One region of the Anoxybacillus sp. P3H1B genome, then DNA from elsewhere that is predicted to be linked to it. Evidence: riboswitches for the same ligand, from Rfam matches in the RefSeq annotation. Region 1 holds a riboswitch; each other region holds the start of a gene.

Region 1 (10,239 bases):
ACAGTTGGGAAATGAGCCGCATATTCTTGCAGTTTATCCTTAGAAGCAAGACCGGGTGGATAAAGGCTGTCGTGATCTCCCCAGCCAGTTAATCCGATATAAATCATCCGCATCACCTTAACTTCATCATAACACAATTATGTGGAAAAATAATGTAGCAAATCGGCCTGAACTTCCATGAAAACAACGCAGCTTTATTGTATACATTGGCTAGAAACAGGGATGAAGCAAAACATGTTGGCTTCTTTGTTCGTCCAAACTAGAATGTTCGACTATAAAAACACCCCACACTGCTGGATATTTAATCAACAGTGTGGGGATGAAGCTAAATCAATAGAGCTGATCAGATGCAATCATGGATCAATGGTGGGCGCAGCGTCCCCAAGGAAACACTACACCTTGATAGGATAAGGATTAACCAATACTTCCTTCCATCTCGAATTTAATGAGACGGTTCATCTCTACCGCATATTCCATCGGAAGCTCTCTTGTAAATGGCTCAATGAAGCCCATCACGATCATTTCCGTCGCTTCTTGCTCCGAAATGCCTCGGCTCATGAGATAGAACAGTTGCTCTTCTGATACCTTTGATACTTTTGCTTCGTGCTCTAATGAAATGTTGTCATTTAAAATTTCATTGTATGGGATGGTATCAGAAGTAGACTGATTATCCATAATGAGCGTGTCACATTCAATATTGGAGCGAGAGCCTGATGCTTTTCGACCAAAGTGGACGATTCCGCGATAGGTTACTTTTCCGCCCTGCTTAGAAATAGATTTAGAAACAATGGTCGAAGATGTGTTTGGCGCCAAATGGATCATTTTCGCCCCGGCATCTTGATGCTGGCCTTTTCCAGCGATCGCAATGGAAAGCGTCAAACCGCGCGCGCCCTCTCCTTTTAAAATCACAGCCGGATATTTCATCGTTAATTTAGAGCCAATATTTCCGTCAATCCACTCCATTGTTGCGTTTTCTTCGCAAACCGCACGCTTCGTTACAAGGTTAAAGACGTTGTTGGCCCAGTTTTGGATTGTTGTATAGCGGCAGTACGCACCCTTCTTCACAATAATTTCCACAACGGCGCTGTGAAGCGAGTTTGTGGTATACACCGGAGCGGTACAGCCTTCCACATAATGCACATGTGCGCCTTCATCGACAATAATCAATGTACGCTCAAATTGTCCCATGTTTTCCGAGTTAATCCGGAAATATGCTTGCAACGGAGTTTCCACTTTCACTCCTTTCGGAACATAAATGAACGAGCCGCCCGACCACACTGCCGAGTTAAGCGCTGCAAACTTGTTGTCTGTTGGCGGCACCACTTTTGCCCAATGCTCTCGGAAAATATCTTCATTTTCTTTAAGAGCGGAATCCGTATCCTTAAAAATCACACCGAGCTTTTCAAGGTCTTCTTTCATGTTGTGGTACACCACTTCGGATTCGTATTGCGCTGATACCCCTGCCAAATATTTTTGCTCCGCTTCTGGAATGCCTAATTTATCAAATGTCGCTTTAATTTCCGCAGGCACTTCATCCCATGAACGCCCTGATTTTTCTGATGGCTTTACATAATACGTAATTTCATCAAAATTTAAACTTGATAAATCGCCACCCCATTGTGGCATTGGTAAGCTATAAAAAATATCTAACGCTTTTAAGCGAAATTCCAGCATCCATTGCGGCTCATTTTTCATTCGCGAAATTTCTTCTACAATCTCTTTCGTCAATCCGCGTTTCGCACGAAACACCGAAACATCCTTATCGACGAAGCCATATTTATATTCGCCGATTTCTGGCATTTTTTTCGCCATTATGATTCGCCTCCTTTTTTACAAGCCTTTCATTGCTGTGAGCGTAAGCCTTTCTCCATCGCCTTCCATGCAAGCGTCGCACATTTAATGCGAGCAGGAAATTTAGAAACGCCCTGAAGCGCTTCAATATCTCCTAAATCAAGCGATTCATCGTATTCCTTTCCCTGCATCATATCAGAGAAGACATGGGCTAACTCTAGCGCTTCTTCGATCGTTTTTCCCTTAATTGCTTGCGTCATCATCGAAGCAGACGACATCGAAATCGAACAGCCTTCCCCTTCAAATTTCGCATCCATCACCTTTCCGTCTTCTACCTTCATCGTTAAATGGACACGATCGCCGCATGTCGGATTGTTCATATTAATATCAATATTTTCATCCTCAAGCACGCCGCGGTTTCTCGGATTTTTGTAATGATCCATGATGACTTGGCGATACAATGTATCTAAAGGGTTATTAAAAGACATGGCTGAAATACTCCTTCGTTTTCTTTAATGCCGCTACTAACCGATCAATGTCTTCCTCGGTATTATATAAATAAAAGCTTGCTCGCGCAGTCGCGGAAACATGGAGCCATTTCATTAAAGGCTGCGCGCAATGATGTCCGGCACGGACGGCAATTCCTTCCGCATCAAGCACCGTGGCCACATCATGAGGATGAACATTGTCGATATTGAATGTGACAAGACCTGCACGTTCCTTTGGTCCATAGATCGTCAAGCCTCCAATAGCGGAAAGCTGCTCTAGCGCGTATTGCGCCAATTGGTGTTCATAAGCCATGATATTTTCTAAACCGATTTGCTCAAGAAAATCAATAGCGGCTCCTAGCCCAATCGCACCAGCAATAATCGGCGTTCCCCCTTCGAATTTCCACGGGAGTTCCTTCCATGTCGATTCATACAAACCGACAAAGTCAATCATTTCTCCGCCGAACTCAACGGGTTCCATTTGCTCCAAAAGCGAACGTTTACCATATAATACGCCAATGCCTGTCGGACCGCACATCTTATGCCCAGAAAATGCAAGAAAATCACAATCCAAATCTTGCACATCGACTTTCATATGCGGTGCGCTTTGTGCAGCATCCACAACCATGACAGCACCATTTTGATGAGCAATTTGCGCAATTTGCTTAATTGGATTTATCGCACCTAAAACGTTCGATACTTGCATAACAGAAACAATTTTTGTATTCGGTGTCACCGTTTTTTTCACATCTTCTAGACTGATGGATCCGTCTTCTTGAAGCGGAATATATTTCAACGTAGCGCCTGTATATTTAGCCACCTGCTGCCAAGGAATGATATTGCTATGATGTTCCATATACGTGATGACAATTTCGTCTCCTTCGCGCAGATTGGCGCGTCCGTAACTCGCCGCCACGGTATTTAATGCGGTCGTCGTCCCGCGTGTAAATATAATTTCCTGTGTTGATTTTGCATTAATAAATTTGCGTACTTTTTCACGCGCTCCTTCATACGCATCCGTCGCTTTCGTTCCAAGCGTGTGCACGCCGCGATGAACGTTTGAGTTATATCCGCGATAATATTGATTAAGCGCTTCAATTACCGGAAGAGGCTTCTGAGAAGTAGCTGCGCTGTCAAGATATACTAATGGCTTCCCATTAACTTCTTGGTCTAAAATTGGAAACAGCTGACGAACCTCTTTTACGTTCATTATTTAACTTTCCTTTCAATGATTTCAATAAGTTGCTTTTTCACGTTCTCCAGCGGGATTTCTTTGACAACAGGTGCTAAGAATCCATGAATAATTAAACGCTCTGCCTCCACCTTTGGAACGCCTCGGCTCATTAAATAATAAAGCTGAATGGGATCCACCCGTCCAACAGAAGCAGCATGGCCCGCTATTACATCATCTTCATCAATTAAAAGGATCGGATTGGCGTCGCCGCGCGCTTTGTCGCTGAGCATAAGCACACGCGATTCTTGCTCAGCATTTGATTTCGCAGCACCGTGCTCAATTTTGCCAATACCATTAAAAATGGAAGTCGCGCTATCCTTCATGACGCCGTGCTTTAAAATGCGGCCTTCTGTATTCTTGCCGTAATGCACAACGCTTGTCGTGAAGTTTTGCGTTTGCTCGCCGCGTCCAACCACCACGGTTTTTGTGTCACCATAAGAACCGTCGCCGATTAATCGCGTAATATTTTCAGAAACGGTATTTCCATCATTCATCAATCCTAATGCCCACTCAATGCGGCCATGGCGTCCTGCGATCCCGCGGCGATTGACATATGTGGTCGTTCCCTTTGCCAAATGGTCAACCGCTGCAAAAATCACTTGAGCATTTTCATGGGCAAATACTTCAGCGACGATATTAACCACTGCATTCGCATTTTCATGGATGGAAACATAGTTTTCAACATAGGCAAGTTTACTATTCGCTTCCGCTACGACAATCACGTGATTAAACAGTGCCGCATCCTGTGTTTCATGAATATAAACAGCTTGAAGCGGGGTATTGATTTCCACATTTTTAGGAACATATACAAAAACGCCGCCATTGAGAAGCGCTGCATGAAGAGCCGTCAAGCGATGCTCATCGATTTTGACTCCATCCTGCATAAAATATTTTTTCACAAGCTCTCCATGTTCGCGCACAGCCGTGAAAATATCCGTAAAAATAACTCCTTGCTTCTTTAAGTCATCCGATAATGAAACATATGCTGGTGTCTGGTCGCGTTGAATGTATAAATTTTTTGCTTCTTCGCCTGCATCAACAAGTGTTTTTACTGATTCTGGAAGTTCTTCTAGAGATGCAAACGGCGCACTTTGTACAAAATGTTGTGTGATCTCGGTAAAATTCCATTTATCAATCTTTGTTTTATCTGGCTTTGGCAATGACAACTCTTCTGCTTTGGCAAGAGCTTGTAAGCGAAGATCTAAAAGCCAGCTTGGTTCTCCGCGCCCTTCAGAAAAAGTGCGCACATACTGTTGATCGAATGGTAGTTTCGTTTCGATTGCCATAAATAATCCTCCTAACGCTTACGCTTCTTGCTCAATCATTTCATCTTCAATGCCCAATTCTTTTTTGATCCAGTCATATCCTTCAGCTTCTAAGCGCTGCGCTAATTCTGGACCGCCGGATTTCACAATGCGTCCTTGCATCATCACATGCACATAATCTGGCGTAATGTAATTAAGCAATCGTTGATAGTGAGTGATAATTAAACAGCCAAAATCGCTGCTGCGCATTTCATTAACACCTTTTGAAACGATTTTTAAAGCATCAATATCAAGACCCGAGTCGATCTCGTCTAAAATCGCAATTTTCGGCTCTAGCATCATAAGCTGAAGAATTTCATTGCGTTTTTTCTCTCCACCGGAAAATCCTTCATTTAAGTAACGATGAGCCATATCAGAGTTCATTTCAAGGAACTCCATTTTTTCATCTAATTTGCGAATGAACTTCATTAACGAAATTTCGTTCCCTTCTCCAAGACGAGCATTAATGGCAGAACGAAGGAAATCGGCATTCGTCACACCGCTAATCTCGCTTGGATATTGCATAGCTAAAAATAAACCGGCGCGCGCGCGCTCATCTACTTCCATTTCAAGGACGTCTTGTCCATCTAGTGTAATGCTTCCTTTTGTTACTTCATATTTTGGATGGCCCATAATTGCGGAAGATAGCGTTGATTTTCCCGTTCCGTTCGGCCCCATAATGGCATGAATTTCTCCGCCTTTTACCTCCAAATTTACACCCTTTAAAATTTCTTTCCCCTCCACTGATACGTGAAGATCTTTGATTGTCAATACCGCCATAAAAATACCTCCAATTTTCTAAAAGAAGTTTGTGTATCTCATCGTTATTGTGATTCTCATTTTATTCTCATTACAATCTTATAACAAATGAAAGGTATTAGCAACCATTTAACTCCATTAGTATACTTTTTAAATAAAAAAGTTTAATAAGTAAACATATCAAAAAAGCCTCCTATTCTGGAGGCTTTTGCACTAATGTTTTGTCGTCAATTCGGCAATGCATTCTTGAACAAGCGTCACCGCTTGGCTCATCGCTGCGCCTCCCGCAAACGCTACCGCAACGCTGCAAGCTTCCAAGATTTCCTGTTCTGTCGCCCCTTGATCGATACAGCCTTTCGTATGATAAATCGTACAATATTCATCTTGTGTAGCTAGGCTAATCCCGAGAGCGATCAATTGCTTTTCTTTTTGCGACAAAGCTCCCTCCTGAAAGCATGCTTCAGTAAAGGCATTAAATTTCTCTGCCACTGCGGGGATTTTCTGTGTGAAGGCGCCCAATCCTTCTTTATAATGCTGCAATGCCGCTTCTGTTGAAGAATGTGTTGGTTGATTCATCCTCAAGCTCCTTTCAAAATCATAAGAACTGCGGTTATATTATTGACTAAAATGGGAAGATCATATAACTGAATCGAAAAGAAAAATCGGCTTGAACGATCTGGAAGAAATGGTTGCATAATCATCAAGCCCCGTGGTTTCTCATGCTGATTACACCAAAAGTAAGAGAACATTAAAAAGCGGAAGCTCCGCTATGAAGCTTCCGCTTTCTTTATAGTATTACTCAGTTGCTGGAATGACAGCACCTTTGTATTCTTTTTTGATGAAATCTTGAATTTCTTTGGATTGAAGCACTTCGACAAGCGTTTTAATGTCTTTGCGATTCTCATCGCCTTTACGTACCGCAATAATATTCACATATGGATTGTTTTTTGGCGACTCGACAGCAATTGGATCTTTCGCAGGATCCAATCCGGCATCTAAAGCGTAGTTGGCGTTAATCACGACCGCATCGCCCTCATTGTTTTGGTAAACTTGTGGCAGCAAACCGGCATCAACATCGGTTTTAAATTTTAACTTCTTCGGATTTTCTACAATATCCTTAACAGTGGCTTTTGTTTTATCAATGCCGTCTTTTAATTTAATAAGTCCTTTCTCTTGAAGCATGGACAAAATACGCCCGTGATCAGCGACAGAGTTGCTCATAATAATGGTGGCTCCCTCTGGAAGCTCCTCAAGGCTTTTGTATTTTTTAGAATAAATTCCGATTGGTTCAATATGAATACCGCCAGCATTGACAAAATCATAGCCGTTTTCTTTCATTTGTGCCTCTAAGTAAGGAATGTGCTGGAAATAGTTAGCGTCGATTTCTTTATTCTCTAACGCCTTATTCGGCAAAATATAATCCTGGAATGTGACAATCTTTAAGTTGACGCCTTTTTCTTTAAGAATTGGCTTCGCTTTTTCTAAAATCTCAGCATGCGGCACATTCGATGCGCCTACTACTAATTCCTTTTTCTCTTGGTCTCCTTGTGCGTCGTCTTTGCCGCCGCATGCCGCCAACGCGAGCACAAGCACTACCGCTAATAATGCACCCCACCATTTTTTCATCTGTTTTTCCTCCTTTATATTGTTATCTCTTATCTATTTTGGAAGTGACAAAGTCACCGATAAGCTGAATGGCAAATACAATGATTAAAATGAGCACTGTAGCAACAAAGGTCACATCGTTATGACTGCGTTGGAACCCTTCTAAATAAGCAAGATTCCCAAGGCCACCAGCGCCCACTACTCCCGCCATCGCCGTATAGCCAACTAACGCAATAGCGGTTACGGTGATCCCTGAGACAAGAGCCGGCAGCGATTCAGGAATCAATACCTTCCAGATGATTGTCGCCGTTGTCGCTCCCATGGCTTTCGCCGCTTCAATCACACCTTTGTCAATTTCACGCAAAGCGATCTCCACCATGCGCGCATAAAATGGAGCAGCGCCAATAATCAACGCCGGCAAGGCCGCGTTTGCCCCAAGAATCGTACCGACTAGCATCTTTGTAAAAGGAATAAGCAGAATAATTAAAATAATAAATGGGATAGAACGAAAAATATTAACAAAAGCAGAAACGATTGTATGAATGGCTTTGTTTTCCCAAATATTATCTTTGGATGTTAAAAACAGCAACAATCCTAGAATGAGTCCAAATACAAATGTAAACGCCACAGCAACTCCTGTCATATACAGCGTTTCCGACGCTGCCGCCCAAATCGATTCCCACTGAACGTTAGGAAACATGCTACTCATTCGTCATCACCTCCACACCGACTTGTTGCTGACGAATGTAGTCAAGCGCTCTGGCTACTTCCTCATCCGTTCCACTCATATGAACAAACAGCACTCCATACGAGCCCTGATGGGTTTGTGAAATCTTCCCTTGCAAAATATTAATGGTTATTTCAAAATTTCGGATCAGTTCTGCGATGAGCGGCCGTTCAGTCGCATGGCCAGCAAAAGTAAGCTGGACAACTTTGCCGTTAGGATATTGGTTGAACAAATGAGCAATCGTCCCTTTCGTTTCTTCAGGTTCCGTAATCTGTTGAACAAACCGTTTCGTTATCATCTGTTGCGGATTTTGAAATACATCCAATACCTTTCCTTCTTCGACAATCTTTCCGTTTTCCATTACCGCCACACGATCACATATTTTACGGATTACATGCATTTCATGAGTAATTAATACAATAGTCAATCCGAGGCGCTGATTAATATCAACTAAAAGCTCAAGAATCGAATCTGTCGTTTGCGGATCCAAAGCAGAAGTCGCTTCGTCGCATAACAGCACCTTCGGGTTGTTCGCGAGCGCCCGCGCAATACCGACACGCTGCTTTTGCCCCCCGCTGAGCTGCGATGGATAGGCATTTTCTCTTCCGTGCAGACCCACAAGCTGAATGAGTTCATCCGCCCGCTTTAACCGCTGGTCCTTTGGAACTCCAGCAATCTCTAAAGGAAACGCAATATTGTCTCGAACCGTTCTTGACCAAAGCAAATTAAAATGCTGAAAAATCATACCGATTTCTTGCCGCGCCTTGCGCAATTCTCTTCCTTTAATACTTGCGATGTCTTGACCAGCAACCATCACCCTCCCACTTGTAGGCTTTTCCAAGCCATTTAAAAGACGGATCAGCGAGCTTTTTCCAGCACCACTATATCCAATAATGCCAAAAATCTCTCCTTCTTTAATGCACAAATTTACATCATTGACAGCTGTTACCGCTCCCTGGCTTGACAAATATACTTTTGTTACATTTTCTAGCGTAATCAAACGCGATTCACCTTCCTTGTTCCAGCAACTAAAAAACCTTTCTGCTCAAGAGAACAGAAAGGTTTTAATATCTCCCATTTCTGTCTCTTATCTCTCAAAGCGAACGCTTTGTGTGAATTGGCACCATTTCAGTCGAATGCTGACGGTTGCCGGGTTTCATAGGGCACATCCCTCCACCTCTCTTGATAAGAGCAGCAACGCTCCTTTATTCAGTTAATGCTTTAATTCATCTAAGAATTATACAAATTACAAAAGTGATTCTATCATTCTATAAAGGAAGGTGTCAACAGAAAAATCATTCCTAATCATAGAATCAATACACAAGCGCCGATGATCCATTCAAAATGCTCTGGCTTAACACAACCTTTTCGGCATCTCCCTCGAACAAGAACGCCGGCGAACCCATCTTGTCCGCAAAACGTTCGTTGTATGACAAGGACATGCTGACAGTGGACAAGCAAAGGGTTTACAGATTATGACGGAAAAACGAGGAATCGGGCGGCGTTAATCGGTTTTTATTGGATCATCACCACGCCTGTTTTTAATATGTTCTAACCTCTCGTTGAAACTATTGTTTTATCAATATGAATGGACTTCATGACCGATTCAATTGTTGACGGCTATTTTCTACACCTCTGAATACAGCGAACGAATTCCTGTGGCAATGGCGATGGCTTGCTCTAAATCCTCAATTAAGTCTTCGACATTTTCGATGCCGACCGATAGACGAATCAAATCTTCCGTAACTCCCGAGGCCTGCAAATCTTCTGGGCTCAACTGCTGATGCGTGGTGCTGGCTGGATGAATAATTAAGCTTTTGGCGTCTCCTACATTGGCCAAGTGCGACCAAAGCTTCACGTTGTTAATGAGGGCCGCTCCCGCTTCTCTTCCTCCTTTAATGCCGAACACCACAACGGCTCCCGCTCCTTTCGGCAAATATTTTTCGGCCAAATTCTTGGCTGGATGCTTTTCGTGTCCAGGATACAGCACCCATTCTACTGCCGGATGGCGATCTAAATAGTCTACAATCCGACGCGTGTTAGCAATATGCTCTTTCATGCGTACATGAAGCGTCTCAAGCCCTAAATTAAATTGAAACGCATTAAATGGGCTAATCGCTGGTCCAAGATCCCGCAGCAATTGCACACGAGCCTTAATGATATAAGCAGCCGGACCTAAAGCTTCTGCATACACAAGATTGTGATAGCTTGGATCCGGAGTTGTAAATCCCGGAAATTTAGGAGAATCCCAATTAAATTTTCCTCCGTCTACAATAATGCCGCCAAGCGTTGTACCGTTTCCAAGCAGCCATTTAGTAGCTGAATGAACAA
Region 2 (10,239 bases), on a different contig from region 1:
TGAGACCATTGTCTTGTCAAACAATATCGTTTCTCCGAATCTTCTTTTATCCCATATTCAAACAGAGAATGTATACATTAGCATTGATAAAGATGTTCTTCGCGAGGAGGATGCCATGACCAATTGGGATCACGGAACGATGCCGCTTTCCGCTTTGATTGGCTGTCTGCAAGAGTTGTTTGTTCATAAAAATGTGGTAGGGATCGATATATGCGGCGAGTATCCGCAAGCTTCCATTTATCCATTCGATCCAGTGAGTCGGGAGGCGGTTCGCAAAAATGAGCATGCGAACATGTGCATTGCTCATAACTGTTTGTACGATCCGCAGCCTACAACTTTTATTATCCAATAAATGGTAATACAATAGCGCCCGGTGCTGGGAAACAACCGGGCTGTTTTTAATAAATAATGCGAAATGTTTTTTCGTTTGGAATAGGATCGATGGATTGAATATCTAAATGGGTCACTTTCGAAAACGGAGAGCCCTGGCGAATTTTATCAATAAATAGATGAATTCGCTCTTCATGTCCTTGCGCTTCCAGTTCTACCGTTCCATCCTCATTATTTTTTACCCATCCGGTTAAATCCCATTTTAATGCTTCATGTTGTGCATAATAGCGAAAGCCGACGCCTTGGACGCGGCCATGAACGATCACATGCAATCGCTTCATTCCTATTGCTCCCCCTCCTTGTATGTCCCCTATCTATCATCATACACGAGAAGAGGGATTTTCCATACTCATATAAATGTCCAGACCAAAAAATTTTTCTTTAATTGAAAGAAGAAAAATACGCCTTTATTGATATGGAGGAATGAAGCATTTTCCACATCGATGAAACTTGCTGCTGTTCGACTTGTTTACGACCGTCCTTTTTTGATAGGACCTTCGTTTATATATCAATCGGATTGGAAAGGAACTTTTCAAACTCCGATCGTTAACCGAGAATATTTTTGTAGCTTTTCTTTAATAAGCTCCTTAAGAAAAGGATGATACCCTAAATAGCCGCATAAGACCCATTGCTGGTCGGAAGAAGTAAGAGAGCGCAGCCGCTGTTCGATTTTTTTCATTAACACTCCGGTAAACAGTAAATAAGGGACGACGAAAATCGTTTGATAAGAGGATTGCTTAGCTGCTTGTAAGGCATCCTCCAGCGATGGTGCGGCTGCAGCAAGAAAGCATACGTCAACACGGGAGACGTTTGTTTTTTGCTGCAACATGCCGGCGATTGTTTTCATCGCACTTTTTGTGTCGGGATCGCTGCTTCCACGGGCAACAAGAAGAATCATGGCACGCTCATGAAGCGAAACAGCGCTCTCCATCATTCGTTCGATGATGATGGAAACCATTTTTTCATGGATGCCGAACGGTTCATCTAATAAAATTTGCAAAAAAGGGTAGCGCTGTCTTGCTTTTTGGATGGCCTCTGGAATATCTTGCTTCACATGTCCAGCGGCAAGTAGCAAAATAGGAATGACAATGATGCTTGTTGCCCCTTTTTTTACGCAAATTTCGATTCCTGTTGCGATATCAGGGTCTGCCAATTCAATAAAACAAATTTCTTGAATCGGGAAATCGGTCGACATTTTGCACTGTTCAACAAAAGCGATCGCTTCTTCGCAAGCTTTCGCTAGACGGCTTCCATGACAAACATATAAAACAGCCTGCATAAGCGCCTCCTTAAAATGCTTCGTTAGCAAACGATGATGCTTGGAATCTTAATTGCTCGAACCATTGAATTTTTTCTCGCAGGGCGACAACCTCGCCTATGATAATCATGCTTGGATTTTCGATTTGTTTTTGTTGAACAGCTTCGACAATTGTTTCAAGAGTGGCTGTCACGGTTTTTTGTTCGTACAGCGTGCCCCATTGGATCACGGCTGCAGGAGTGGATGGCGCTTTTCCGTATTTGATTAACTGATCGCGAATATATGGAAGATTGCTGATGCCCATATAAATAGCGATCGTGTCAATTCCTTTGGCAAGACTTTCCCATTTGATTTCTTCTTGGCTATCGGCACGCTGATGGCCTGTAATAAAGGCGACGCTTGAGCTGAAGTCGCGATGGGTCACAGGAATGCCGGCATAAGCGGCTGCAGCGATACCGGACGTAATACCAGGAACGATTTCAAAGTCAATGCCATGCTTGGCCAGCATCTCGGCTTCTTCGCCGCCGCGGCCGAATACGAATGGATCTCCACCTTTTAATCGTACAACGATTTTTCCTTTCTTCGCATGGCGCACAAGGAAATGATTGATGGTTTCCTGCTGCATAGTATGATAGCCGGGGAGTTTTCCACAAAAAATCAATTCTGCTTCTTTTTTGGCATATGTCAGCAGTTCTTCATTAATAAGGCGATCATATAAAATCACATCTGCTTTTTGGATGCACATTAATCCTTTGACGGTAATTAGTTCTGGATCGCCGGGACCTGCTCCGACCAAATACACTTTTCCCATCCTTCCGTTCAGCCCTTTCTGTTTAAGCATTCTTCTATTGCTGCACATGAATTTCGTCTTTGTCAATTGGCCAAAACGCCTGCAAACATATTGGCTGCTTCATTTGTCTATTATTGAATGAATGGACAAGTTAGCGCCAAGTTTTAAAGTATTGGCATGATAAAGATGAGCGTTAAACTTGCTTCATCTGATCTTTCTAACACAGGTGTGTTAGTGAGTGATTTTGTATCACTCGTCGTACGGCTAGCTTGGGTGGCGAGGTTCATTGTAAACAACGAACCCCCCGCCTCGGCGAATGAGTTTTTTCTCATGCAGCGAAATATCGATAAAATCAGGAACCTTCAGAAAATGTTTTTCAAGCTCTACTTCGACAAGACGAAACGCTTGCTCGTCACTGCTGGCAGCAATGACGAGATAGATGGTGTTTGTTTGCGTTGTTACTTCAAAGCGATATAAATACATCGGCGCCACCTTCATGCAACTGTGCTGAAATTCGTTAAAATGCGATCCAATTCTGCCTGCAACGCTTCAATGCCGACGCGATTAAAGTAATCAAGAAATGTCTCGCCAGGCAGCTTTGTTTCTTGAAAATAGGAGAACAGCAATACAAGCACTTCTTCGATTTGTTCTGCCGGGATCTTGCCTTTTAATTTTTCGTTAAATTTTCCGTCGTTTTGCAGCGTACCGCCTACATAAATTTCAAACGCCTCAACCATGCCTTTGTCTTTTGTTTTCATTTTGATCCCTTGAAGCCCGATATCGCCAATTTGTCTTTGACCGCAAGAGTTTGGACAGCCGACCATATGGATGCGCACGGGAACGTCAAGTTGTAAACGGCTATCTAAGTATTCTGCGACATGACGCATCCGCTCTTTTGTTTCAACCAATGCGAGATTGCAAAACTCTATGCCTGTGCAGGAAACGGAGTATCCAATGAACGTTTTTGGCCGCACGGTAATCCGCTCAAATATTTTTTCTTGAAGTACCGACTCTACATATGAATCTGGAATGTTGGGAATGACAAGATTTTGTGAGTTGCAAAAACGAACCTCGCCATTTCCATATTGGCGAGCTATTCTGGCAATCTCAAATACTTCATCGGCGCTGAGACGCCCAACCGGTACGTTAAAGCCGATATAGTTCAGCCCTTCCTGCTTTTGGCGGTGTACACCGTAAAAATAGCCGGCATTCCAGCCTTTTTGCACCGTTTCGCCTTTGGATGGCAGCAGACCTGTATATTCTAAAAGCTTTTCTTTAAATTTTTCCACTCCCCAATCAGCGACAAGGAATTTAAGACGCGAACGATGACGTTTTTCGCGATAGCCATAATCACGGAAAATAGTTGTAATAGCAATGGCGACCTCTTTTACGCGTTCTTGTTCTACAAATATATCAAGCAATTGGGCAAGATGCGGAGCCGACGACAACCCGCCTCCGACTTTTACATGGAAACCTAATACTTCTTGACCGTCGATGACTTTTTTGGCCGGTATAAAGGAAACACAGTGAATTTCAGCATTGGCTGCATTGTATACGTTGGCACTTATCGACATTTTATATTTGCGTGGTAAATTAGAAAAATCTTCATTGTGCTGGAAAAATTCATAGATTTCGCGAACAATATGCGTTGTGTCAAATAACTCGTCTGGGTCGATGCCAGCTAGGGGATTGCCGACAATGTTGCGAGTGATGTCACCGCATGCGCCGGCTGTCGATAGTCCGACACGCTTTAATCGTTCGAAAATATCGGGAATTTGTTCGATTTGCAGCCAATGGAATTGAACGGCCTGCCGTGTCGTGATATCAAATAGGCCACGCCCGTAATCGCGGGCAATCCCTGCTAATGCTTCAAGCTGTTCATTATTTAAAATGCCGGAAGGAACGCAGACGCGCATCATAAAATAGCCGGCTTCTTTGGGACGTTGTAAATATAATCCAGCCCATTTAAAATAATCCCAGTCTTCTTGAGGAATCGCGGCAAACCCTTCTTTTGCATAACGCGGGATCTCATCAAAAATTTTTAAACCGTCTTTTTCTAGCTTTTTTAATTCGGTTTTGTTCAGTTTTGGATTAGCAGCCCATGTTTTTTCGTACGCCATCTTTATAAATCCTCCTTAATAAAGTGTCGATCGCGTAAATAAGCAATCACTTGATCGGCACATTGATGAATGGAATGAAGGTGGGTGTCAATGATGAGTTCTGGTGCTTCCGGAGCTTCGTATGGCGAATCAATGCCGGTAAAGTTGCGAATTTCTCCGTTTCTAGCTTTTTGATATAGCCCTTTTGGATCGCGTTTTTCGCATTCCTCAAGCGGGCATTTTACGTAGATTTCGATAAATTCATCGCTTTCCACCAGCTCACGCACTAGCGTACGGTCTTGAGCGAAAGGGGAGATAAACGCTGTTAACACAAATTGCCCGCTGTCGACAAACAATTTGGCCACTTCGCCAATGCGGCGGATGTTTTCAGTACGGTCTTCAGCAGAGAATCCCAAGTCCTTGTTTAATCCATGGCGAACGTTATCTCCATCAAGCACATAATTTTGAATGCCGAGATCAAATAGCTTTTTAGAAACGGAGTTAGCCACTGTCGATTTTCCGGAGCCAGACAGCCCAGTGAACCATAAAATACAGCTATGATGGCCGTTGCGCTGGCGGCGTTCCTCCTTTGTCACGGCCGCCTGATGCCAAACAACGTTAGTGTTCAATGCGATTTCCTCCTTTGTTAGCGAGCGGAATGAGGGACTGCCAAACCCTTAATAAGCACTTGCACCACTTCTGGACGGCTGAATGTGCTGGGCGGTACTTGGCCGCTTCTCAACATTTCTCGTACTTTTGTTCCCGATAATACCACGTGATGTTCGCTGCTATGCGGACATGTTTTCGTTGAGGCCATTCCCTCGCATTTTGTACAATAAAAGCTATGTTCAAAAAATAATGGGGTAATGCCGAGATCTTCTGGAGAAAAGTTTAAGAAAATCTTTTGGGCATCATATGTGCCATAATAATTTCCAACGCCAGCGTGATCGCGTCCGACAATAAAGTGCGTGCAGCCGAAGTTTTTGCGCACCATCGCATGGAAAATGGCTTCCCGTGGCCCTGCATAGCGCATGGCTGCTTGAAAGACGCCAAGGAACACTCGATCCTTCGGATAGTAGTTTTCCAAAAGTACTTGATAGCTTTCCATGCGAATATCAGCTGGAATATCGTCGTCCTTTGTTTCGCCGACAAGCGGATTTAAAAATAGTCCATCGACGATTTCAAGTGCGCATTTTTGAATATATTCGTGAGCGCGATGCACAGGATTTCGCGTCTGAAAGCCAACAACGGTGTTCCAACCCAATTCAGCAAAGCGTTGGCGTGTCTCGGCTGGATCGAAATAAAAGGAAGCAAATCGTCCTTTGTTTGTTCGATTAACAAGGGTGATCGGTCCCCCGACGTAGACATTTGGTCTTTCGAATAATTTTTTGACTCCGGGATGATCCCAGTCCTCTGTTTGATAGACAAGAAGGGCTTCCTTTTGTTTATCGGGCACGTATAGCTCTTGAACTTCCATCACGCCGTATACGTGGCCGTTGTGGACAAGCTTTACCGTTTCGCCGACGGAAAGCTCAGCTGCTTTTTGTTCACTCACAGCAAGCGTAATCGGAATGCTCCAAACGATGCCATTAGCAAGGCGCATCGTTTTCACAACAGATTCGTAGTCTTCCTTTCCTAAAAATCCTGTTAGCGGGCTGTATGCGCCGGTACCGATAAGTTCAAGATCGCTTAATTCTGCATTGGACAGCTCAATTTTTTTCGTCACAGAGTGGAATGGATATTCCGGGTTCCAACGATTGATTAATGTACCGCCATGTGGGATGCTTAAGCTCATTTTCATTCCTCCTAAAATATAGTAAGTAGGGCCGCTATGGTTAGCAAGCGTTGTTAATGATTGATATCGCTTGTGTTTATAAAAGCGATAGGATAACTGTGATTTAATGTTAAATTCCTTCGCCATGTTCGTGCAAAGAGCGCTTTTCTTCTGTCGCTGTTTTTTTGAGACTGATGATTCCTAAGGTGGACAGAAAGACGCTAAAAATAGCAATAAACGTGTAAATATCGCTGTCCAGCAGTAATTTCACAAGACTATAAGCGATAACAAGAGAAAAAATAGGTGAAACAACCCAAACCTTTAACAGCTGAATAACAATTCGTTTTTGCCAAATGTACGTTCCTGTTTTGGCTGTTCCGATTCCGATAATAGCGGATGTGGTAATCTGCGTTAATGGAACTGGCAGACCGAAAAGGGAAGAAAGAATAACAAGGATGGCTCCTGTTCCTGAGATCGCGCATCCTTCAAACGGAGAAAAATGAATAATTTTTTTCCCGTTCGTTTCAAGCACGCGCCCGCCCAGTAAAACGGCTCCTAATGCTACAAATAAGCCGCCAAAAAAAGTGCCGGAATTCACTGAGATCAAATTGGCGCCGACGAGAGGGCCGACAGCGTTGGCCACGTTGTTCATTCCAGCTGAAAAAGCTTCAAAAAAGCCAGTCACAATTAACAAGGACATCAGGCTTTTTTTCCACATGCCCTGTTCAATGTAGGGATGTTTTTCTTTAAGCCGCAAAAACCATTTTCCAACGATAAAGGTAAAAGTAAAGGCGATGACTGGAATGATGATCCAAATGGAAACAATAAATAGAAGTTTAGAAAGATATAACGTTTGATAAGCCATGCCGGCACCGACGACAGCACCAACCGTAATTTCGCTTGTTGATAGTGGAATTCCTATCATGTTGGCCGCAAATAAGGAAATAGTCGAAGCTGCTAGAATAATCGTGACAATTTTAATCGTTAAAATGGACGAAGGGATGATGCCAGAACCAATTGTTTTCACGACTTCTCCTCCGCCAAGACTCCCTAGAAAAACACCGAGACCACAAAGAAGGAGGGCGATGGATTTCCGCTGAATGGCTCCTGAGCCATAGGCTACTCCCATCGCTGCGGCTGCTCCGCTAGCTCCGATATTCATGGCGAAAAAGAAGGAGACGGCAAAAGCAACGGCTAAAAGCATGTATGCCCCTCCTTATGATTCATGGAGGCCGCATTCGACTTTTCCGCGTCCAGCCCATCTGCCTGAACGCAAATCATTTGCATCAAGCGCAGGAGATGTGCACGGCTCACAGCCAATGCTTGGGTAGCCTTTATCATGAAGCTCGTTGTATGGCAGCTGATGTTTATAGACATAGTTCCATACGTCTTTCCAAGTCCAGTGAATCAGCGGACATATTTTAATAGATTGAAATTTTGGGTCTTTATTCAGAAATTCCACATGTCTCCGTGTGGAAGACTGCTCACGGCGCAATCCAGAAATCCAGGCTGGCACACCTGTCAAGACTTCGCGCAGCGGGATAATTTTGCGAATTTCACAGCAGCGATTTGGCTCCTGCACCCATAGTTGCTCTCCCATTTGTTCTGCCTGCTCTTCTAGCGATAGGCGCGGCTTTTTCATTACAATGCGAAGCGAAGGATATTTTTTTTGAACTTTTTCAATCGTTTCGTATGTTTCGCGAAAATGGAGACCCGTATCGAGAAAAACAACGGTTGCGTCCGGTTTAACTTTAGAGATTAGATCGATTAAGACGATGCCCTCAATACCGAAGCTACAGGCATAAACAACCTCATCTCCATAATGCTCATAAACCCATCGAATAACATCTAAGGCTCCTTTTGTTTCATTGTCAATTGAGAAGAATGGCATTTCTCCATTCCATGTGTCATAAGTCAGCAAGGTTGTTTCCTCCTTCATTTGGTGGTAAAAAAAGACAGTTTTCACCTTGCTCTGTACGATAGAAGGGAAAACCGCCTCTAGTTTGTCTAGTCAGCGCGCCTTATTATTTAATTCTTATCTTTTCGTTTTTTTCAAGTTGAATCACTTTGCCGTCTTGGATCACAAGCGTGATCGTGCCAAATTTCATTGACTGCAGCATTTCTTGTATTCTAGTAAAAATGGCAGCGATTTGCTGTTCATTTCCCATTGCGATTCCTCCTTAGTGTCAATAAATAAAAAAGCTTTCCATTTCGGAAAGACAAAGGAGGCTGCCTATTTCACCTTATCTCCCAAAATGGTTCCCATTTGGATGGACGTAGCACCTTGCTTCATGAATTTGAAGTAGGTTGCCGGGGTTCATTGGGCCAGTTCCCTCCCCCACTCTTGATAAGTATGTAATTGACTAAAATTTTAACATAATTCGAATAAATGTCAACCCGAGTTTTTCGATAGGAATTTATTTTTTCATTTTAACATTATTTGTCGAGAAGTCTCCTATCTCTTAATGAAGTGCTGGTCGGGGAGGTTCATTCATGTGATGGGGAATATAGAATGAAAAGGGATAACATCATATAGATCGTTATGAAAATGGGAAAAGATAGGAAGGGAGAAGAGGGGGAGGCCATTTTTCAAAATGGTTCCATTTTACTTCCCGCGATTAGCTGCGATCTTTGTTTGCTAAGCGGGATCTGCGGGAGAATATGCCTAAAAGAATGACAGACAACGACCATTTGGACATTGTCTGTCACCTAAAAAGCTGACGAGGCGCCTTTTTATAGAAAAAACGGAGCAGGCGCGGACACCGCTTCCAGCATGGAAAAGCCTCTATCTTGTTTCGTTATCGTTTGCGTAAATTTCCAAGCTCTTCGACAATGGCTTGCATTTCATTAGGGCTGAAGGAGCTTTTTCTCATGACCATTTCATAAAGATCTCTTAACTCCTCATATAGCGTTTCGTCAAAATGGGATGACTTCATCACATCAAAGTTGAGAACCTTCAGCTTTTCCTTTATTTTTTCAATCATGTATTCCATATTTTCAAGAGATTTTTGCGATAAATCCAAAAGTCTCATCCTTTCTGAATTTGATGGATAGAGTCATTGTACCATATGGAAGGAATGAAAGAATATACATGTATACTGTTATTTTGTTTATAATGGATAGCGAAGGGAGATGTGTTGTGATGATTAAAGTGTTATTTGTTTGTCTTGGGAATATTTGCCGATCACCAATGGCTGAAGCCATTTTTCGCGACTTGGTCAAAAAAGAAGGGCTTGAAGATCAAATTATGATCGATTCGGCGGGAACGGGGAATTGGCATATCGGCAATCCGCCTCATGAAGGAACGCAAAGCATTTTAACAAAGAAGGGAATTGATTTTTCAGGAATTCGGGCAAGACAAATTGGCGAAGAGGATTTGCGGATGTTTGACTATATTATTGCGATGGATGTCGAAAACATGGAGGATTTAAAGCGCTTGGCTGGATATAATAAAGCTGGCTTTGTTGGCCGTTTACTTGATTTTGTTCCAGACAGCGATATAGCTGATGTACCGGATCCTTATTATACAGGTAATTTTACCGAAGTGTACGAGCTAATCCAAAAGGGCTGCCGGCATTTGCTTGAAGCGATTAAAAAAGAACAAGGAATATAATCAACCAAAGGGGGAGGAGAAGATGAAAATCGCAAGAAACATCATGATCGGAGCGGTTATTGGTGCAGCTGTTTCGCTGCTTGATCGAGAAACGAGGCATTCGCTGAAAGAGGTATGGGGGCAACGGGGCAAGCTGATTCGCCAGCTGCCAGAGCGAATCCATGAATGCCGCGAGAGTATAGGACAGCTTGCGGAAGACGTAGTCTATACAGCGGAAAAAATAAAAGAAGTAGCTGAAAAAACACCAGAGATGATCGAGTGGGTAAAAGAATCATACGATGCAATCAAGCATAAAGATCTTCGCCTGAAAAAGTG
Region 3 (10,239 bases), on a different contig from region 1:
AGCTTTCCAAATGCAGCGATGACTTGCTTGACAGCTTCGATACAAAAATGCTCATCTCCCACATCTCCGGCAATCAACAGGCATTGGCGTCCCTCTTCTTCAACCTGCCGCTTGGTTTCTTCTGCATCTTGGTGTTCGTTCAAATAAATAATGGCGACATCCGCGCCCTCTTTCGCAAAATAAATGGCAACCGCTCGGCCGATTCCACTGTCTCCGCCGCTAATTAAGGCGATCTTTCCTTGAAGCTTGCCGCTTCCTCGATAGGCAGGATCCTCGGAGACGGGCTCGGGCTGCATCACGGATTGTAATCCCGGCTGCTGATATTGATGCTGTGGCGGCAAGGTCATTTGCTGCTTTGTGACCATCTTGATCATTCCTCCCTTATACCATCATGTTCAGTCATTGTTTAGTATGGGAGAATCAAGCGAAAATATCACGAAAGCCGTTTATCCATTATTTTACTATATAGATACGGCTTGATGGATCAACATTTATCCCGGAAGTGAGGCATCCCTCAAAAAATGATGATGATAAAAGAAATACGTGACTGGCGACATTCGATCAGACGAAACAAAAAAGCTGGCATTCGCCAGCTTTTTTACAATACATTAAAGTATTTCGCTTCTGGATGAGCAAAAACGATGGCAGATACAGAGGCTTCGGGTTCCATCATAAATTCCTCCGTTAAATCAATCCCGATCTCTTCTGGATGCAAAAGATGGAACAGTTTTTCTTGGTCTTCTAGGTTTGGGCATGCCGGATAGCCAAAAGAAAAGCGTTGTCCTTGATATTTGGCGGCGAACCGTTCCTCCATTGTGAAATCAGGATCGTCTGGAAATCCCCAACGGTCGCGCATGACTTGATGGATCCGTTCAGCCAGCCCTTCTGCTACTTCAAGCGCCAGCGCTTGAATTGCATGGCTTTTTAAAAATTCGCCGCTTTTTTTCCATTCTTGCGCTAGCTCACGGATGCCTGTTCCAGCGGTCACGGCAAATAATCCTACATAATCAAGCTGCCCGCTTTCCACCGGCTTGATATAATCAGCCAAACAAAGATAAGGTGACTGGCGCTGCCGCGGAAACTCGAATGTTTCGATCGTGGTTTTTGCATCTTTCGGCGAGTAAATATAAATACGGTTTCCATCGCTTTGAGCGGGAAAAAATTGATAGACAGCCGCTGGCTTTAACCACTGTTGCTGTTTGGCGGCAGAGAGAAGATCCTCTATCAATTGTTTGAGAAAAACAGCTTTTTCATTTTGTTCCGCTAATAACTTTTTCACTTTTCCTTTCAAGCCAAGGTGATGTCCGAGCAGCATTTGCCAGTTAATATACGGCTCAATGTGAGCGATCGGGATATCTTTTAGGACATGACGCTCTAGATCTGCCGGAACATATACTGGAACATGGATGGATACATTGGACCGAACAAGAGTAGCCGTTTGCGATGATGACGCTGATACCGTAAAGCTTTGTTCCTTTCGTTTATATTCAACCTCGTTTTGCTGCAGGCGGTTGGCAAGGGAGAGCCCGTCCATGGCGTCTTTTGCATAAAGCACGATTCCATCGTACTCTGGAGCGATTTTATTTTCGGTAAATTTTCGCGATAATGCTGCTCCACCGACAAGAATAGGCAAGGAAATGCCGGCTTGTTTTAAATCTTGAGCGGTTAGCACCATTTGTTGGGCTGATTTGACGAGCAGCCCCGATAAGCCAATAATGTCGGGTTTTTCGGCTTTTACGGCTTCAATCAGCTGCTGGGAAGTGACTTTAATGCCTAGATCCACCACGTGATAACCGTTGTTGCTTAAAATAATGTCCACTAAATTTTTGCCGATGTCATGCACATCCCCTTTGACGGTAGCAAGCATCACTTTTCCTTTTAGACTGGTTTCGGTTTTTTCCATATAAGGCTCCAAAAAGGCGACCGCTGCTTTCATCACCTCAGCACTTTGCAGAACTTCAGCGACAATGAGCTGGTTGTCATTGAACAGCCGGCCTACTTCATCCATACCGGTCATAAGCGGACCATTGATAATATCCAGAGGGGTGTTATATGTTTGCAAGGCCAACTCTAAATCCTCAAGCAGTCCTTCTTTTGTTCCTTCGACGACATAGGAAGCGAGCCGTTCCTCGAGCGATAAATGAGTATTCGTTTTTTTCGTTTCTTTCGTTTTGCCCCGGTAAAACTGAATAAAGATGTTTAAAGTTTCATCATTCGTATGAAAGAGGAGCGCCTCAGCCAATTGCACTTCCTCCGCTGGAATGGAAGCAAAGCGCTCAAGCTTTTCCGTATTAACAATCGCGTAATCAAGGCCGGCTTGCGTACAATGATATAAGAAAACAGAATTTAAAATTTCCCTGCCAACTGGCGGCAATCCGAATGAGACATTGCTGATACCGAGTATGGTTGGACAATGTGGCAGCTGTTCTTTAATGAGTCGGATGCCCTCAATCGTTTCTTTCGCGGCGCCAATATATTGTTCGTCGCCGGTGCCGACTGGAAAAACGAGCGGATCAAAAATAATGTCATGTGGCGGTATGCCGTATTTATTGACAAGCAAATCGTAAGAACGCAAAGCGATTTCAAGCTTTCGTTCAGCGGCAATGGCCATTCCTTGTTCATCAATCGTGCCAACAACAACGGCCGCTCCATAGCGATGAATGAAAGGAACAATTTTTTCGAAACGCTCCTCTCCGTCTTCGAGGTTAATGGAATTAATAATCGCTTTTCCTTGCGAATAGGAAAGGGCGCACTCAATCACTTTTTCATCCGTTGAATCAATCACGAGCGGCACCTTTACCTTTCGAACGACTTGCTGGATAAATTGTTCCATATCTTCCTTTTCGTCGCGATCCGGATCTGCAAGGCAGATATCGATGACATGAGCGCCGTTTTTTACTTGCGTTCGAGCAATTTCCGCTGCTTCTTCATATTTTCCTTCCGCAATCAAACGTTTAAATTTGCGAGAGCCGATGACGTTTGTTCGTTCGCCGACAAAAAGCGGGCGCATTGTTTCATCGTAAATAAGTGGCTCGATTCCTGAAACAGCATGAACGGAGAATGAGGTTGGAATCGTGCGCGGAGCGACATCGCGAACCGCTTCAGCGATAGCGCGAATATGAGACGGCGTTGTGCCACAGCAGCCGCCGACGATATTGAGCCAGCCTTTCTCAGCAAAGCGGCGGATTTTTTTTGCTAACATATCCGGTGTTTCGTGATAATGCCCTTCTTCATCCGGGAGCCCGGCGTTTGGATAACAGCTGACGGCTGTATCGGCTAGTTGAGAAAGAGAACGCAAGTGATCAGTCATAAACTCCGGCCCGGTTGCACAGTTGAGCCCAATGGCAAATGGCTTCATATGGCGGACGGAAATAAAAAACGATTCAATCGTTTGTCCCGCCAACGTCGTTCCCATCGGTTCAATCGTCCCGGATATCATAAGCGGAACGATTTTTCCTGTCTTCTGAAATGCTTGTGAAACGCCGATAAAACCCGCTTTTACGTTAAGTGTATCTTGACACGTTTCTAAAAGCAGAAGATCGACGCCGCCGATTAATAGGCCGCGCGCTTGCTCTTCATAGGCGGCTACAAGTTGGGCAAATGTTGTCCCCCCGGTAACAGAAAGGGTTTTCGTTGTTGGACCCATCGAACCGGCGACAAACCGCGGCCAGCTTGAAGTGGAATGGCGTTCAGCCGCCCGCTTAGCCAGCTTGGCTGCTTCTATATTTAATTCAAGCGCCATATGGCCGAGCCCATATTCGTCTAACACCATGCTGGTAGCACCGAACGTATTGGTTTCAATGATATCGGCTCCCGCTTCAAGATAGGCTTCGTGAATCTGTACAATGACGTGAGGGGAGGTCACAGATAAATATTCATTGCATCCTTCGTATGATTCGCCGCCAAAATCAGCAGCTGTAAGCTCGGCGCTTTGAATCATCGTTCCCATTGCTCCATCCATTACTAAAATTTTCTTTTTCAGCTGATTATACAGTTGGCTAGCCATGATGAAGTACCTTCCTTTCTGAAATCGAACGTTCTTTTTCTTGAATATAGCGGACGAGCTCGACTGTCATTTCATAGCGCAAAAACGGCGTAATTAAATAAATGCCGCGAAATAAATCAAAAGCCGCATCGATGAGCGATTTGGCGATGGCAATTCCTTCTCTCGACGATTGAATCGGATCATGGGCGCAAGCCGCCATTCGGGAACGAATATCGTCCGATAACGTGATTCCCGGTACTTCGTGATGCAGAAAGTCGGCGTTACGTGCGCTTGTAAGCGGCATAATACCGATATAAATCGGCGCTTCAAGATGTTTCGTTGCCTCGTATACCTCTTCGATTTTTTGTTCGGAATAGAGCGGCTGCGAAATAAAGTAGTGGGCGCCGCACTGAATCTTTTTCTCAAGCCGCTGCACCGCTTTATCTAAATAACGGACATTCGGATTGAAGGCCGCAGCGATAGAGAAGTTGGTTTTTTGCCCAAGCGGCTGACCGGAGTAGGAAATCCCTTCATTAAATTGGCGAATCAGCTGAATTAAATCAAATGATGACAAATCATACACAGATGTTGCGCCAGGAAATTCGCCGATTTTGGATGGATCTCCGGTGACAGCAAGTACATCCGTAATGCCAAGTGTATGCAATCCCATTAAATGAGATTGCAGACCAATCAGATTGCGGTCGCGGCATGTAATGTGGATCAGCGGACGGATGCCTAGCTGTTGCTTAATAAGGGTTCCGAGCGCGACATTGCTGATGCGCGGAGTAGCTAAAGAATTATCAGCCAGTGTTAGGGCATCAATATTCGTTTCTTTGAGCGCTTTCGCTCCTTCCAAAAATTTTCCGATGCCCAGCTTTTTCGGCGGATCTAATTCAACAAGGACCGACCGCCGTTTTTTTACGATATCTTCTAAAGGCGGTTCAGATTTTGGCTCTGCTGATGGAATCGAGATGTTTGCTTGCTGCTGTTTCACTTGTTTCGTTTGAATGGGCGTGCGATCAATCAAGGCTTGTGCCATCGCCGCAATATGTTTAGGAGTCGTTCCGCAGCAGCCGCCGATCAGGCGGACGCCTTGTTCGCGAAAGGAGAGAGCCGTTTCCTTAAAATATTCGGCGTTCGTTTCATAAACAAGGCGGCCGTCGCGATAATCTGGAAGGCTAGCATTCGGATAAGCGGAAAGGAATGCGGTGCTGGGAAGCGGCACGGCTTCAAGAGAACGAATCATATGATACGGACCAAGATGGCAATTTAATCCAACTACATCGGCCCCCAATTGTTCCAATTGGGAAAGCGCATCGCTGAGCGGAGTCCCGTCTTGCAGCACGCCAACACCGTGAAGGGTCACATGGGCGATAATCGGTAATGTTGTTTCTTTTCGGGCGATGGCGAGCACCGTTTGAAGCTCCTCTAAGTCGTAATAGGTTTCAAGCAGAATTCCATCTACTTCTTCGTGCAAAAGCACGTACAACTGCTCCCGAAACGTCCGTTTCACTTCTTCAAGAGTGATGGCGCTTTTCTTGAATGTGCGAAGACCGCCGATGGTTCCAAGAACATAGGCACGGCCTGAGGCCGCTTGTTTCGCTAGCTTTACAGCTGCGCGGTTGATTTCTTTTACATCGTCCTCCAATCCATAGCGTGCTAGCTTCATATAGTTTGCGCCATATGTATTGGTTTGAATGACTTCTGCGCCAGCGTCAAGATAAGCTTCATGAATATGGATAATATCTTCTGGTTTGGAGAGATTCAATTCTTCAAAACATCGGTCAATTCCATGGGAGTATAATAAAGTTCCCATCGCCCCATCGGCGATGATGATTCGTTTCTGCAATTCTTCTAAAAATCCCATGCGTATCACTCCTTCGTCTTCTTAAAAAATAAAAAAAGCCTTCTAAAAATAAGAAGAAGACTTTGGGTTGCTCCTTCTTATCTTCCAAGCATCAAGCCTGTCTGGAATTAGCACCTTGACATACGGTCAGGTTGCTGAGAGTTCACAGGGCCAGTCCCTCCCTCTCTCTTGATAAGAAAAATGAGTATGCAATTTTCAATCAATACGTTATTTATAATTTAAATAATTTTTAGAAAATATTCAACTGCAAATTTTGATTATTTTTTAGATGGAACGGATCAGCGCTCAAAAGGCGACGATCAGGCAAAGTTTGTGGACTTACGCCGGGAAATCTATAGTTCGCATTTTGGTTATAAAAACAGCCTAATTCGGAGGAATTAGGCTGTTAAGACGAAGCGCACAAACCCCTATCGATAGTTGACAAATTGTACATCAATCGGCAAATCAGCTTCACGGATCGCTGTGATCACTTTTTGCAGATCATCTTTGCTTTTGCCGCTGACGCGGATTTGATCTTCTTGAACTTGGCTTTTTACTTTTAAGCCTGTGTTTTTAATAATCGTATTAATTTTTTTCGCATGATCTTTGTCAATGCCTTGAACAAGGCTGGCACGTTGACGGACCGTTCCTCCTGAGGCTGGTTCTATTTTTCCGTATTGAATATTTTTGATAGAGACCCCGCGCTTAATCAGTTTGCCGATTAATACATCTTTCAATTGCTCAAGTTTGAATTCATCGTCGGAAACGAGGATCAGTTCGTCTTTTTCTAAGGAAATGTCACTTTTGCTTCCCTTGAAATCGTAGCGGTTTTGAATCTCCTTCATGGCGATATGAATGGCGTTAGTAACTTCAGATAAATCTACTTTGGATACGATATCAAATGAGCTTTCTTTTGACATATATTACCTCCAGTAAAATTTGGTCATTTCGTTCTTATTATAGTAAAATGTAGCATGATAAACAATAAAAAGGAAGATGCATCCATGAAACAACTTATACCAGGAGAAATAAGAACATTAACCGTAAAGCGGGAGGTTCCGTTTGGCTGGTTTTTAGCGAGCGGTCAGGAAGAAGTGTTGCTTCATCAAGCGGAGATAGACCGTCCGCTTGCAATCGGAGAAGAGGTCCATGTCTTTTTATATCACGACCATCAAGGACGGTTGAGCGCTACAATGAAATCACCCAAAATAACAAAGGATACATATCATTGGGTGGAGGTGGTTGATGTTGTTCCAAAGCTCGGTGTTTTTGTTGACATTGGCATATCAAAAGATGTGCTTGTGTCTAGCGATGATTTGCCTCCTCTTTTGTCACTATGGCCACAGCGAGGGGATCAGTTATATTGTTCGTTAAAGACAGATCGGAAAGGGCGCTTGTTGGCTAACTTGGCGGATGAGGAAACAATCCGGCAGCTTGCTACGAAAGCTTCGGAGTCCGTCTTTAATCAAAATGTGCGCGGTCGCATATATCGTGTGATCAAAGCTGGAGCGTCTATGATCTCAGATGTGGGTTATATCGGTTTTATCCACGAATCTCAACGCAGGAGAGAACCGCGTCTTGGCGAAGTGGTCGAAGGGCGTGTCATCGCTGTCAAAGAAGACGGTACAATGAATGTGTCGCTGCTGCCGCGCAAGCACGAAAGCATCGACGAAGATGCAGGAATGATTTATCGTTACCTTGAAAGCAGAGGAGGGGCCATGCCCTATCATGATAAAAGCAATGCAGAGGATATTCAAGCGCGCTTTCAAATGAGTAAAGCCGCGTTTAAAAGAGCATTGGGACGGCTTATGAAAGAAGATAGGATTTATCAAGAAAATGGCTGGACTTATATCAAGCATAAGGAAGAATAGAAGCGGGGGTACAATACTCCGCTTTTTTTGTGCAGGGCTAAAAAGATGCCCCTATATCGCCGATAAAAATAGTGGATAGATTACAGCATAAGGGGATAAATCGATGAAGCAACTACGTCTTATCATTGTTATGATGGTGGTCGTGTGCCTTTTTTCAGGATGTTCAGCGCAGGAAACGGCCACAACAAAAGAAAGAGTAAAAGTCGGTATTATGTTGTCTGACGTCGGACTTGGAGATCAATCGTTTAGTGATTCTGCTTTCAATGGATTGATGAAAGCGCGCAACGAGCTTGGCATTGTGTTCGATTATCGCGAATTGCAGGATACGAAAACGTATGAGCAAGGGCTAAAAGAATTGGTCGAAGAGGGAAATGATATTGTCATCGGCCTCGGATTCATGGTGCAAGAGGATTTGGAAAAAGTAGCGAAGCAATATCCAAAGCAGCATTTTATTCTAGTGGATGCTGTGTCCAATTTGAAAAACGTGACTTCGATTACGTTTAAGGAAGATGAAGGAAGCTTTTTAGCCGGAGTAGTCGCGGCGTTAGCGACCAAAACGAATCAGGTTGGCTTTATTGGCGGAGACGATGTACCGCTTATCCACAAATTTGCCGACGGCTTTGAAAAAGGGGTTCATGCCTTAAAGCCTTCAGCTTCTGTGAGCGTGGTGTATGCCGGGGATTTTGGAAATGATCAGCTTGGCGCCAAGCTTGCGGGAGAAATGTTTAAAGGCAGCTGCGACGTCGTATATACGGCCGCTGGATTTACGGGCGTGGGAGTGTTAAAGGAAGCGGAGGCGCAAGGAAAGTATGCTATTGGCGTTGACAGCGACCAATATTTTTATGCGGAAAAGGCGGTTGTCACATCAATGGTGAAAAATGTGGATGTGGCGCTGTTTACGATTTTACAGCAATATGTGCAAAAAGGCGAAATGCCACAAGGGGCGGTTCAACTGGGCCTTAAGGAAAATGGCGTCGGACTTGCGCCGATTCGCGTGATGGCATGGAGCGAGCCGCAACAAAAATTGATCGAACAATGGAAGCAAAAAATTGAAAATGGTGAAGTAACAACGAAGGAATAGAAAAGGGGATAACGATGACGGTTCGGAAAAAGCTATGGCTTCATGCCACGATTTCGATTTTGCTTTCGATCGGCATGATGGGATTTATTATTGTCAATATGCTGTCGATTCAAGCGACCAACAAAGATATTGTGCCCGTGCTTCTCACTGTTCAGGAGCTAGAAGCGAGCATGAAATCAACGAAACAAAGCTTAAATAACTTTGCCTACAATATGACAGAAGGAAATAAGCAGGGGGCCATTGAACAAGTTCAGCAAACAGAGCAGCTCATTCGTAAGCTGAAGAAGATGTTAAAGCAAAACCATTTTCAAGCTTTATTGGAAAAAGCAACGGCCAAATTTTCCAATGTACATGAGCAATCCATTGAAGCTTTGAACACTCTTGATGCGTCTGAGGCCAGACGGCAAGCGATGCGAATCGAAGGGGCTATGAATGATATATATGGTTTAAAGTTGGCTGCAAATGATTTTTATGAACAATTACAGCAAGAGATGCAAGCACAAATCCGCTTTGTGGTGTGGACGGCAATCATTGGAAGTATGGTGCTTCTTGGATTGGCTGGCGCAAGCAGTTTACGGCTCACACGTTCTATTACTAAACCTCTTGAGCATCTAGCGGCCAACGCGAAAGAAATAGCGAGCGGCCATTTGCTTGTTGAGCCTGTTTCCTATAAACATCATGATGAAATCGGCGAGCTCAACACTTCATTCAGCCAAATGGTCCATGAGCTGCAGCGGCTGCTACATTCCGTAGATTCCGCAAGCCGGCGTGTTGAAACATTTGCTAAAGAGATTGAACAAGAAAATAAAATGCTCACAGAAATTAACCAGCAGGTTGCTTTATCTACGAATGAGCTATCAGCCGGCGCTCAAAGTATTTCCGAAGAACTGCAGCAAGCGGTATTGCTTATCGAAAAAATGGATGATACGTTTGCACAAACCGCTGAACGGACGGAACAAACGGCTCAGTACAGCGAAGTCGCAGTAGAAGCGATTCGCAACGGACAAAAGGCGATTGGGGAGCAAATGAAGTTGATCCGCGATAACGCTGAAGCGACAGCGCTGATCGAGAGGGAAACACAAGAGTTTATTAGCCATGCAGCGGATATTGAACAAATGGCAAAGGCTGTATCGGAGATGGCGGAGCAAACGAACTTGCTTGCGTTAAATGCGGCCATTGAAGCAGCCCGTGCAGGAGAAGCGGGAAGAGGATTTGCGGTAGTGGCAGAAGAAGTGCGCAAGCTTGCCGAGCAGTCTGCGCAAGCAACGAAGCAAATTTTTGCCACTGTTTCTCACATTAAACAAGGGGTCGCTTCTGTTTCATCTGCGGTTACGCAAGGAGTGAAAATTGCTGAACAGCAATCTCGGTCAACGGAAGCAACAGCAGAAGCTTTTCGTGAAATTGAAAGCAAGGTGATTGGGATATCGGCTGATATTCAGGAGCTCGTAGCAGATGT

Evidence for each region. A riboswitch is a leader RNA that binds a small molecule or an ion and turns the genes downstream of it on or off. The one in region 1 is predicted to bind S-adenosylmethionine.
Region 2: linked by a shared signal. The riboswitch ahead of AT864_RS17435 (YezD family protein) and the one ahead of AT864_RS10250 (methionine ABC transporter ATP-binding protein) in region 1 are both predicted to bind S-adenosylmethionine.
Region 3: linked by a shared signal. The riboswitch ahead of AT864_RS08340 (bifunctional homocysteine S-methyltransferase/methylenetetrahydrofolate reductase) and the one ahead of AT864_RS10250 (methionine ABC transporter ATP-binding protein) in region 1 are both predicted to bind S-adenosylmethionine.

What each region holds. Positions count from the first base shown of each region.
Region 1 is NZ_LPUG01000016.1:60,293-70,531, reverse strand. It holds gene AT864_RS10295 (DUF72 domain-containing protein) at 1-107, opposite strand, end outside; gene sufB (Fe-S cluster assembly protein SufB) at 415-1,812, opposite strand; gene sufU (Fe-S cluster assembly sulfur transfer protein SufU) at 1,842-2,279, opposite strand; gene AT864_RS10280 (cysteine desulfurase) at 2,269-3,489, opposite strand; gene sufD (Fe-S cluster assembly protein SufD) at 3,489-4,799, opposite strand; gene sufC (Fe-S cluster assembly ATPase SufC) at 4,818-5,597, opposite strand; gene AT864_RS10265 (carboxymuconolactone decarboxylase family protein) at 5,790-6,152, opposite strand; gene AT864_RS10260 (MetQ/NlpA family ABC transporter substrate-binding protein) at 6,372-7,202, opposite strand; gene AT864_RS10255 (methionine ABC transporter permease) at 7,225-7,890, opposite strand; gene AT864_RS10250 (methionine ABC transporter ATP-binding protein) at 7,883-8,908, opposite strand; SAM riboswitch class I at 8,993-9,100, opposite strand; gene AT864_RS10245 (O-acetylhomoserine aminocarboxypropyltransferase/cysteine synthase family protein) at 9,536-10,239, opposite strand, start outside.
Region 2 is NZ_LPUG01000010.1:51,391-61,629, forward strand. It holds gene AT864_RS03780 (arginase family protein) at 1-352, shown strand, start outside; gene AT864_RS03785 (acylphosphatase) at 399-671, opposite strand; gene AT864_RS03790 (sirohydrochlorin chelatase) at 923-1,669, opposite strand; gene cobA (uroporphyrinogen-III C-methyltransferase) at 1,680-2,459, opposite strand; gene AT864_RS03800 (DUF3906 family protein) at 2,703-2,921, opposite strand; gene AT864_RS03805 (nitrite/sulfite reductase) at 2,933-4,558, opposite strand; gene cysC (adenylyl-sulfate kinase) at 4,561-5,166, opposite strand; gene sat (sulfate adenylyltransferase) at 5,184-6,332, opposite strand; gene AT864_RS03820 (inorganic phosphate transporter) at 6,442-7,515, opposite strand; gene AT864_RS03825 (phosphoadenylyl-sulfate reductase) at 7,528-8,232, opposite strand; gene AT864_RS17435 (YezD family protein) at 8,336-8,479, opposite strand; SAM riboswitch class I at 8,552-8,665, opposite strand; gene AT864_RS03830 (DUF1128 domain-containing protein) at 9,110-9,334, opposite strand; gene AT864_RS03835 (low molecular weight protein-tyrosine-phosphatase) at 9,454-9,924, shown strand; gene AT864_RS03840 (YtxH domain-containing protein) at 9,947-10,239, shown strand, end outside.
Region 3 is NZ_LPUG01000012.1:209,353-219,591, forward strand. It holds gene AT864_RS08330 (SDR family oxidoreductase) at 1-365, opposite strand, end outside; gene metH (methionine synthase) at 599-4,006, opposite strand; gene AT864_RS08340 (bifunctional homocysteine S-methyltransferase/methylenetetrahydrofolate reductase) at 3,999-5,852, opposite strand; SAM riboswitch class I at 5,927-6,030, opposite strand; gene AT864_RS08345 (YajQ family cyclic di-GMP-binding protein) at 6,260-6,751, opposite strand; gene AT864_RS08350 (S1 RNA-binding domain-containing protein) at 6,836-7,702, shown strand; gene AT864_RS08355 (BMP family protein) at 7,806-8,783, shown strand; gene AT864_RS08360 (methyl-accepting chemotaxis protein) at 8,798-10,239, shown strand, end outside.